3 regions of the Mesorhizobium sp. WSM4817 genome follow, and region 2 is predicted to be linked to each of the others. Evidence: riboswitches for the same ligand, from Rfam matches in the RefSeq annotation. Region 2 holds a riboswitch; each other region holds the start of a gene.
What was found. Region 2 has a riboswitch for cobalamin ahead of AC0L2K_RS23535 (ABC transporter ATP-binding protein). Riboswitches for the same ligand answer to the same signal wherever they lie in the genome.

Region 1 (3,264 bases), on a different contig from region 2:
CCGCACAGGGGTTTGCCGATCCTCGCCCTAACGGCACGCCGGATCGCCGCCATCTGGCCCGTGTGCTTGGCCGGACCGGTCTGCTGCAGATCGATTCCGTCAGCGCGGTGGTGCGTGCCCATTATATGCCGCTCTATTCGCGGCTTGGCCCCTACCCGCTCGCCCTGCTCGACAACGCCGCCGTGACGCGCAAGCGCAAAGTCTTCGAATATTGGGCGCACGAAGCCTCCTTTCTGCCGGTCGAGACCTATCCGCTGATGCGCTGGCGCATGGAACGGGCCGAACGTGGCGAGGAAATGTATAACGGGCTGGCCAAGTGGGGCCGCGAGCGCGCCGCCTACATTGAAGACATTTATCGCGAGGTCGTCGAACGCGGCCCGATCGCCGCTTCCGCCCTGGAAGGCCAGAAAGGCTCCGGCGGCTGGTGGGGCTGGAGCGACGCCAAGCACGCTTTCGAATGGCTGTTCTGGGCCGGCCGCATCACCACGGCGTCACGTCGTGGCTTCGAGCGGCTTTATGATCTGCCGCAGCGCGTGCTGCCGCCGGAAATACTTGCCCTGCCGGTGCCCTCGCCTGAGGATGCGCACCGCGAATTGCTGCGCATCTCCGCCCGCGCCCACGGCGTCGCGACAGCAGGCGACCTGCGCGACTATTTTCGCCTCTCTCCCGCTGACATCAAAGGCCGCATCGAGGAACTGGTCGACGCCGGCGACCTCTTGCCGGTGACCGTCGAAGGCTGGAGCAAGCCAGCCTATCTTCACAGGGATGCCCGTTTTCCGCGCAAGATCGAGGCGCGCGCCTTGCTCGCTCCGTTCGATCCGGTTGTCTTCGAGCGAGCACGTACGGAAAGACTGTTCGAGTTCCGCTATCGCATCGAGATCTACACCCCTGCCGAAAAGCGCCAATACGGCTATTATGTGCTGCCGTTCCTGCTCGGCGAAAGGATCGTGGCGCGCATCGACCTTAAGGCCGACCGCCCGGCCGGCGTGCTGCGCGTCCATGCCGCCTATGCCGAACCCGGCGCGCCGCCGCAAACCGCCGCCGAACTTTTTGAGGAATTGAAGCTGATGCAGGGCTGGCTCGGGCTCGAATGCATCGAGGTGACGCCTGCGGGGGATCTGGGTTCGGCTCTCGCCGACATTGCGGCGTCGTAGACGTGCGTTGACACGACTGCCTCCACAAGCCTAAATCCGGTTCAGACGGTCTCCTCTCGGCAAAGGGAGGAGCCAAGAGGGAATGCGGTGCGAAATCCGATTTCAAATCCGCGGCTGTCCCCGCAACTGTAAGCGACGAGCCAAGGCCGATAACCACTGGGAAAATCCCGGGAAGGCGGCACCAAGGCGATGACCCGCGAGCCAGGAGACCTGCCGTCTAGGACATAAAAATCCGATCGCCTGGCGGGTTTTCCGGGCAAGGAGCCTGATTTGGAACGCGACAGCAGTTTTTCGGCTGAGACAGCGGGCGTATTGTCCGGCGATGATGATGCTCTGGCCGACGTCACCGTGATCGTCTGCGCCTCCTGCCGTGACGAGACCGGCTCCGACGGCCATCCTCGCGCCGGCGAATTGTTGGCCGAAGACACGCGCCGCGCCGCCTCTGGCGAAAACATCCGTATCCGCAGCGTCGAATGCCTCGGCAACTGCAAGCGCCGCCTCAGCGCCGCTATCCTGCGCGACGGCTGCTGGAGCTATGTCTTCGGCGACCTGACCGCGACCAGCGGCGCCGATCTCATCACCGGCGCAAAACTCTTCGCCACCTCGACCGACGGCCTCATCCCATGGCGCGGCCGCCCCGATTGCCTGAAGCGCGGCCTCGTTGCCCGCATCCCTCCCCTCGACCTTTTGAAGGACCAGATATGACCACTTCCGTCTCGCGCGTGCCCTGCACCGTCGTCACCGGCTTCCTTGGCGCCGGCAAGACGACGCTGATCCGCCATCTGCTCGAAAACGCTGGCGGCAAGCGGCTGGCCATCATAGTCAACGAGTTCGGCGACATCGGCATCGATGGCGAGATTCTTAAGGGATGCGGCATCGACACCTGCCCTGAGGAAAACATCGTCGAGCTGGCCAATGGCTGCATCTGCTGCACCGTCGCCGACGATTTCGTCCCGGCGCTCGACCAGATCCTGTCGCTGACGCCCAGGGTCGACCATATCCTGATCGAAACCTCCGGGCTGGCGCTGCCCAAGCCGCTGGTCCAGGCCTTCCAGTGGCCGACGGTGAAGAGCCGGGTGACGGTCGACGGCGTCATTGCCGTGGTCGACGGACCGGCGCTGGCCGAAGGCCGCGTTGCCAACGACATGGACGCCCTGCAGGCGCAGCGCGCGCAGGACGAGACGCTCGACCACGACGATCCGGTCGAGGAGGTGTTCGAGGACCAGCTCGCCTGCGCCGACCTGATCATATTGTCGAAGAGCGACCTGATGGACGCCGCCGGCTCGGCCCGCGCCAATGCCGTCATCGGCAAGCACGCCGCCCGCGCGGTGAAGATCGTGCCGGCCTCGCAGGGCAAGGTCGATCCCTCCGTGCTGCTCGGCCTCGGCCTTGCCGTCGAGGACGACATCGAGAACCGCAAGACCCACCACGATGACGAGCTCGATCACGAGCATGACGATTTCGACTCGTTCGTCATCGACATTCCGTCGATCGCCAATCCCGAAGAGCTGGCTTTGCGTGTCGCCACGGCGGCGGAAGAAGAAAACGTGCTGCGCGTAAAAGGCTTCGTCGAGGTCGGCGGCAAGCCGATGCGGCTGTTGCTGCAGGCAGTCGGGCCGCGCGTCAACCACTATTACGACCGCGCCTGGACCGCCGCCGACGATCGCCGCTCCCGCCTCGTCGTCATCGGCCTGAAAGGGCTGAACCGCCCGGCCATCGAGCGTATCCTCGCCGGCTGACCTCAGGCACGAGCCGCGATGCACATCCTCACCACCACATCCGCCTCGCTCGACGATCTTGCCGAGCCTGTCGATCTCAGGCAGACGCCTGCGGATGTCGTGGCGCTGTCCTTCACCGACAGCGATCTGGCCGGGCTGGCGGCGGCGTGGCAGGCGGACGCGGATCGCCTGCCGTCGATGCGGTTGGCCGCCTTGGGCGATCTGCGCCATCCGATGTCTGTCGATCTGTGGATCGACAGCGTCGCCCGGCACGCCAGGGTTGTTCTGGTTCGCATCCTCGGCGGTTACGACTGGTGGCGCTACGGCTGCGATCAGCTCGCCTCGACCGCCCGCGCGCACGGCATAAAACTGGCGCTGCTGCCCGGCGAATG
Region 2 (3,264 bases):
ACGAGTTTTTCCGCCTTGGCTTGCTTGCCGAAAATCCTGCCCAGCTTTTCGATGTCGCCGTAGAGCAGGTCCATCGAGGCGGCGGGGCGGTTGTTGTCGAGATGGACGCAGCTTTCCGTCAGCACCAGCGTCTTGACGCCGTGCGGCGCCAGCGTATCTGGCGTTACCTCGCCGCCCGGCTTCATACCGTAATACCAGCCGGCGAAGAAGAAATCGGGCTCGACCGCGACCAGGTTTTCGAGCGCCGGGTATTTCGGCGCAAGTTCAGGGATCGCGCCCTGCTTGGCCTTGAATTCCGGACCGACCTTGTACCATCCGGTGATGCCGGTCAGGCCGACGATCGACGGTTGCAGCCCCAGCGCGAAGGCCATCTCGGCCATGTTCATATCCTGGATGACGGCACGCTTCGGCGCGGCGTCGAACGTCAGCGGCGTACCGCAGCTGTCGACTGTTACCGGGAAAGCGAAGGCGGTCTGGGCAAGCAGCAGAGAGGCAAAAGACAGTGCGAGGCGTTTCACGGATGTTGCTCCTTGGTTAGATCAGAAGAGGCACGGTTCGGGACTTCGAACACCGTGAGTTCGCGGTCTTCGGTCGGATGGCGCAGCCGAAGCACGTCGACGCCGAAAATCTCGCGGATCAACTGCTTGGTCAGCGCCTCGCGCGGACCGGCGAGTGCCTGCAGCCGGGCCTCGTTCATCACCGCGACCCTGGTGGCAAATGGCGTGACCAGCGACAGATCATGCAGCACCGCCACGACGGTCATGCCAAGCTGCGATACGAGTTCGAGAAGTTCGCTGCGGGCGCGCGGATCGAGATGATTGGTCGGTTCATCGAGGAACAGGATTTTCGGCTCCTGGGCGATGGCGCGCGCCAACTGGGCGCGTTGCCGCTCACCACCCGACAGCGAGCCGATCGTGCGGCCGAGCAGCGGCAGCAGGCCAGTTCTGCGAAGCGCTTCGGCGACGACGTCGCGTTGCTCGCTCCTGCGTCGCCAGCCGGCATGCGGGACCCGCCCAAGTCCGACGTAGTCGATCACGGCAAGCCGCGGATCGGGCTGATCGGTCTGGCCGACGACCGCCATGTGCAGCGCCCGCTCGGCGGCCGGAAATGTCTCCAGCCGGCGTCCGGAAAATCTGACACCTCCCGCGCTCGGACGCAGCGTGCCGCATAGCATGCGCAGCAGCGTCGTCTTGCCGGCGCCGTTGGGACCGATGATGGCGAGGCGGTCTCCCGCCGCGACGGAAAGGCTGACCGCACTGACCAGGCGCTGGCCATTCGCCGTGGCGCTCAGTTCACGCGCTTCAAGAAGAGGCTGGCAGGCATCCAACTTACCGTCACTTTCTCAAATGGCGACGGAAGGAAGCTGGACCGGCCGACAAGACCGATGTCCACGTCTCCTCCCGGCACACCCCGTCCGGTCAACTCGTGCGATGGCAGGTCTCCTGGCTCGCGGGTCCTTGCGCCATCCTGCCTTCCCAGCCTTGGCCAGTGGCATTTCGGATTTTGCTCGCCGCTTACAGTTGCGGGGGCAGCCACGGCCTCGATCCGAAGATCTCACCGTGTTCCCTTTTCACCCCTCGCCTTTCGGCTTGGGGACCATCAGTCAGCCACCCTAGTTTTCCGCCAATCCCAGCGCAATAAATTTCCGGGTTCCGGAGTGCCCCGCGAGCAATGGTCTTGTCAGAACGAGCATACCGAATCTCGTAATGTAATAACGTTACTACTTAAAAGACAACGCCTGCGCCTGTCAACCCCTTCGCCCAACGCTTTCGGCTTGCCGATCACCGTCGCATTGCGCGGTGCGCAATTTCGATCAAACTGCCTCCACCAGTAAGCGATACCATGACCTGGCCAATGCGCAGTCCCACAGCGAGGAGCCATATGAACCCGACCGAGAAAGCGCTGTGGTTCGTCGAAAGCCATCTGCCGGAGGCCATCTCGCTCGACGATGTCGCCAACAGCAGCGGCGTGTCGCGCTTTCACGTGACGCGGGCTTTCGGCGCGGCGACCGGACGTTCGGTGATGGGCTACCTGCGTTCTCGCCGCCTGACCGAGGCGGCGCGCAGGCTCGCCGCCGGCGCACCGGACATCCTCTCGGTCGCGCTCGACGCCGGCTATGCCTCGCATGAGGCTTTCACCCGTGCCTTCCGCGACCAGTTCGGCACCACGCCGGAACTGGTGCGCGCGCAAGGCTCGCTCAAAAACCTCGATCTCGTGGAGCCGATCCTGATGGACCAGTCCTTCCTCACCAATCTCGAGCCGCCGCGTTTCGAAACCAGCCGGCCGTTCCTCATCGCCGGTCTCGGCGAGCGCTACAGCTGCGAAACCAGCGCCGGCATCCCGATGCAGTGGCAGCGGTTCGGCCCCTATATCGGCAACATTCCAGGCGAGGTCGGCGACGTCGCCTATGGCGTCTGCGTCAACGGCGACGATGCAGGCAATTTCGACTATATCGCCGGCGTCGAGGTGTCCGATTTTTCGGACCTGCCGAAGGAGTTTTCGCGCGTACGCGTGCCGATGCAGAAATACGCCGTGTTCGCCCATCGTGGCCACATCTCGACCATCCGCCGCACGGTCAACACGATCTGGAACAAATGGCTGCCGGCCTCCGGGCACAAGATTGCCGACGCGCCCGAATTCGAGCGCTACGGCCCCGAATTCGATCCGCGCAGCGGCAATGGCGGGCTGGAAGTCTGGATACCGGTCGGGTGAGGAAGGGCCAGTTTTCAACTTGTGTTGGAGACTAGTGTCGAGGCGCTCCGCCTTATCTTGCCTACTCCCCTTGTCCCACAAGGGGAGTAGGGAAAGACGCTACAACTCCAGGTTCCAGTTCTGGCCGACCAGATCCTTGCCGAAGGCGTGGTGGCGTTCCTGATTGGCCAGCTTGAACCCGGCCGCCTCGTAGATGCGGCGCGCTGAGGTGAGCACGTCGTTGGTCCACAGCGTCAACGTCTTGTAGCCCTTGGCACGGGCAAAGCGGATGCATTCCTCGACCAGCCGCCTGCCGATGCCGAGACCGCGCGCCGAGGGTTCGACGTAGAGCAGGCGCAGCTTCGCCACCGCGTCCGACTGGCGCACGACGAAGACCGAGCCGACGACTTCCCCTTCCCGCTCGGCGATCCAGCTGCGTTCCCATTTCGGATCGTAGGATTTGGCGAAAGCGCCGAGGATTTCGGCGACCAGCGCCTCATAAGTTTCGTCCCAGCCATATTCCTGCGCGTAGAGCAGGCCCTGGCGATGGATGATCCAGCCGATGTCGCCGAC
Region 3 (3,264 bases), on a different contig from region 2:
TGACGGCGAAGGGGCCCGATGTCACCAGATGGTCCGGCACGGCGTTCGGGTGGAGCGTCGTCTTTGCCCGGATCATGATGCGGATCGCCGTGAACCAGAGTGCGACGACGCCGAACAATGCCACCCAGCCGGCCGCGAACAGGATGTCGCCCAAAAGGCCGCCGATCCATGGCAGCGGATAAAGCAAGCCAAGCGCGATGCTGACGGCGATGGCCGCGACATAGATCAGCGGCGGCCACGGTATAAACCCCGGTTTCTGCTGTCCCGGTTTCTGTTGGCCCGGTTTCTGCTGATGGTCGGTCATTGTGCTCCTCCCTCCATCAAAGTGCCGTTGGCCTTGGCAGTGCAGGCGCCGGCGAGATCGCCGAGATGCGCCTTCCATTCCGCAGCCTGGTCGTTGCGGTAGAGCCGATCCAGCGTGGCCTCGCCCTCGAGCGTATCGAGCATGCAGACACAATAGCTGCTGCAGAACTCCGTGTCGCGCGATTGCTCGCACGATGCCTGGCACTCTTTGAGGAAAGTGACCGGCCTGGTTTCGACGGCTGCCGGCATGACTTGCGAAAACAGCCAGAGCGAGCCGATCAGCACCGGCTGGTGGATCAGATAGAAGGCGAGGCTGTGCCGGCCGATAAAAACCAGCGGATTAGTCCAGCGGCCGGGCGCCAGGCCCGCCAGCCGCGTCAGCACGCCGGAGGCGAAGGCAAGTTTTGCCGCTGCGATGCCGACAAGCACAGCGCCAAACCATGGAAACAGCGGGACATAATCGTTGGAGCGCGGGTTGGTTGCCGACAGGCCGACCCACCACAGGGCCGGATGATCGAAGATCTCGGACCTGAGGTAGAGCGGCGCGGTGATGACGAAAGCTGCGACAACCAGCGTCACCAGCGCCGGCAGCCGCAGAAACGCCAGGCCGAGCAGGCTGGCGAGCGCGATCTCGTGCAGGATGCCGAAGAAGATGAAACTGTCGGGTGTGGCAAGCCTAGTGGCGGCCGATATGGCGAGCGCCGCCCCGCCGACCATGGCGAAGCGTTTCCAGAAGCCGTTCCAGCGGATTTGCTTGCCATGGGCGAGGAACAGGCTGACGCCGACCAGGAACAGGAAGGTCGACGCGATGCAGCGCGCGTAGAATTTCCACCAGCCAAAGGCAGTCAGGCCGGGATCGGTGTAGCCGAAGAATTCGAGATCCCAGGTGAAATGGTAGCTCGCCATGGCAAGCAAAGCGATGCCGCGGGCGACGTCGATAGCGATGATGCGCCTGGATCGGTCCTGAACGGCCGGCGTAGGAATGGTCATGGTCTCGCAATTCTGATTCAGTGCTGCAAGACGACTATCATGGTTGCCCCGGACAAAAGAAGACAGGCGCCGCCCTTCTTCCTTCTCCCCTTCTTGTGGGAGAAGGTGGATTGGCGCGCAGCGCCAAGACGGTTGAAGGGGTGCTGGCCGGAGCGCTGTTGGTGCCAAGCTGGAACACCCCTAATCCGACCTCGCTTCCCGAGGCCACCTTCTCCCACAAGGGGAGAAGGAAGAGCCCACGAGAAACGATTACCTTGACGGCGCGTTCGCGCTGCTAGCTGGCGGAATTTGGTTTGCCGGGCGCGGCGATTCTGCCTATAGTCGCAGCCGTCGTCGGTTCCGTTTTGGAACCAAAGAGGGAATGCGGTAAGGGCAAAATCGCCCAATGCCGTGGCTGCCCCCGCAACTGTGTGCGGTAGTCCTCTCCATATGCCACTGAAGATTTTCTTCGGGAAGAGCTTCTTCGGGAAGGTGGGGAAGGGCGCTGATCCGCGAGCCAGGAGACCTGCCGGCGACAGGAGAACTGACTTCTATGCCCTCGGGTGGAGGGCGAAAGGACAAGACATGAATACCGCTTCCGTCTCGCTCGGCGCTTCCGTCTCCTCGCAGTCGCGCTTCGTGCAGTTGGCGCTTGCTGCATTTCTCGGCGTTTTCGTCATGGGTTTTGTCGGCTTCTCGCATATCGATGCGGTCCACAATGCCGCTCACGACTATCGCCATTCGATGGGCTTTCCCTGCCACTGACGAGGGGCTGTCACCATGACACTGTTTCGCAACGTCGTGTTCATCGCGGCGATCGCAGGGCTTGTGGCCGGCGTCGTTCTCGCCTGCATGCAGGCCTACGCCACGGTGCCACTCATTCTAAAGGCAGAAGTCTACGAACAGGCCGGCGGTGGTCACACGCATGACCATGGTCTGGCGCCGGCCGCAGCAGGCAGCAATGCCATGAGCAGCGCCGTTCCGGCTGAAGCAGCCACCCCGGAAGAGGAAGGCTGGGCGCCGGCCGATGGCTTCGAGCGCTTCGCCTTCAACGTCGTTGCCAACGTCGTCACCGGCATCGGCTTTGCGCTGATCCTGGTCGCCGCTTCGGAGTTCGCCGGCGGCATCGGCAAGTGGCGTCAGGGTATGTTCTGGGGCCTTGCCGGCTTTGCCGTGTTCACGCTGGCCCCGAACCTTGGCCTGCCGCCCGAACTGCCGGCGATGCCGGCGGCCGATTTCGCCCAGCGCCAGATCTGGTGGACGGCAACCGTAGTGGCGACCGCGGCCGGTCTCGGGCTGCTCGCCTTTCGCAAATCGCTGCCGCTGGCCATTCTTGCCGTGGCGTTGATCGTGGCGCCGCATATTGTCGGCGCGCCGCAGCCCGACAGTTTCGAATCGCCCATCCCGGAAGGCCTGCACCACCAGTTCGTGGTGGCGGTGACGCTGACCAATCTGGTGTTCTGGCTGGTGCTCGGCGCTGTCGTCGGCTTGGTGCGCGGCCGCTTGACCGGCGCCGCAACCGGCCTGCGCGATAGCCTTGCCTGATCGCGCTGCTCCAGGCAGCAAGCTGACCCTGGTCGTCGGCGGTGCACGCTCGGGAAAGAGCGCGCATGCCGAAAGCCTGGTGACGGCCTGTCCAGCGCCGTGGACCTACATCGCCACGGCGCAAGCCTATGACGACGAGATGCACGAACGCATCGCGCTGCACCGGGCGCGGCGTTGCGACGGCTGGACGACGATCGATGCGCCGCTCGATCTCGTCGGCGCGATCGGGGCGCTGCCTGACGGCCGGCCTGTCCTGATCGACTGCCTGACGCTGTGGCTGTCCAACCATATGCTGGCCGAACGCGACATTGAGGCCGAATGCCGAGGGCTGGCGGATGTGCTGTCGCGGCCGCGCGGCCCGTGGTTCGTGGTTTCCAACGAGGTCGGCCAGGGCATCGTGCCTGACAATGCGCTTGCCCGCCGGTTTCGCGATGCCGCCGGCCGGCT

Region 1: linked by a shared signal. The riboswitch ahead of AC0L2K_RS08995 (DUF1636 family protein) and the one ahead of AC0L2K_RS23535 (ABC transporter ATP-binding protein) in region 2 are both predicted to bind cobalamin.
Region 3: linked by a shared signal. The riboswitch ahead of AC0L2K_RS08820 (CbtB domain-containing protein) and the one ahead of AC0L2K_RS23535 (ABC transporter ATP-binding protein) in region 2 are both predicted to bind cobalamin.

Annotation. Positions count from the first base shown of each region.
Region 1 covers NZ_JBVVQQ010000005.1:50,096-53,359, forward strand. Annotated here, with positions in the region: gene AC0L2K_RS08990 (winged helix-turn-helix domain-containing protein) at 1-1,154, shown strand, start outside; cobalamin riboswitch at 1,184-1,386, shown strand; gene AC0L2K_RS08995 (DUF1636 family protein) at 1,425-1,859, shown strand; gene cobW (cobalamin biosynthesis protein CobW) at 1,856-2,893, shown strand; gene AC0L2K_RS09005 (cobaltochelatase subunit CobN) at 2,912-3,264, shown strand, end outside.
Region 2 covers NZ_JBVVQQ010000019.1:27,741-31,004, forward strand. Annotated here, with positions in the region: gene AC0L2K_RS23530 (ABC transporter substrate-binding protein) at 1-518, opposite strand, end outside; gene AC0L2K_RS23535 (ABC transporter ATP-binding protein) at 515-1,327, opposite strand; cobalamin riboswitch at 1,416-1,616, opposite strand; gene AC0L2K_RS23540 (AraC family transcriptional regulator) at 1,882-2,712, shown strand; gene AC0L2K_RS23545 (bifunctional helix-turn-helix transcriptional regulator/GNAT family N-acetyltransferase) at 2,812-3,264, opposite strand, start outside.
Region 3 covers NZ_JBVVQQ010000005.1:13,339-16,602, reverse strand. Annotated here, with positions in the region: gene AC0L2K_RS08830 (methyltransferase family protein) at 1-304, opposite strand, end outside; gene AC0L2K_RS08825 (heparan-alpha-glucosaminide N-acetyltransferase) at 301-1,293, opposite strand; cobalamin riboswitch at 1,611-1,820, shown strand; gene AC0L2K_RS08820 (CbtB domain-containing protein) at 1,858-2,037, shown strand; gene AC0L2K_RS08815 (CbtA family protein) at 2,053-2,817, shown strand; gene cobU (bifunctional adenosylcobinamide kinase/adenosylcobinamide-phosphate guanylyltransferase) at 2,840-3,264, shown strand, end outside.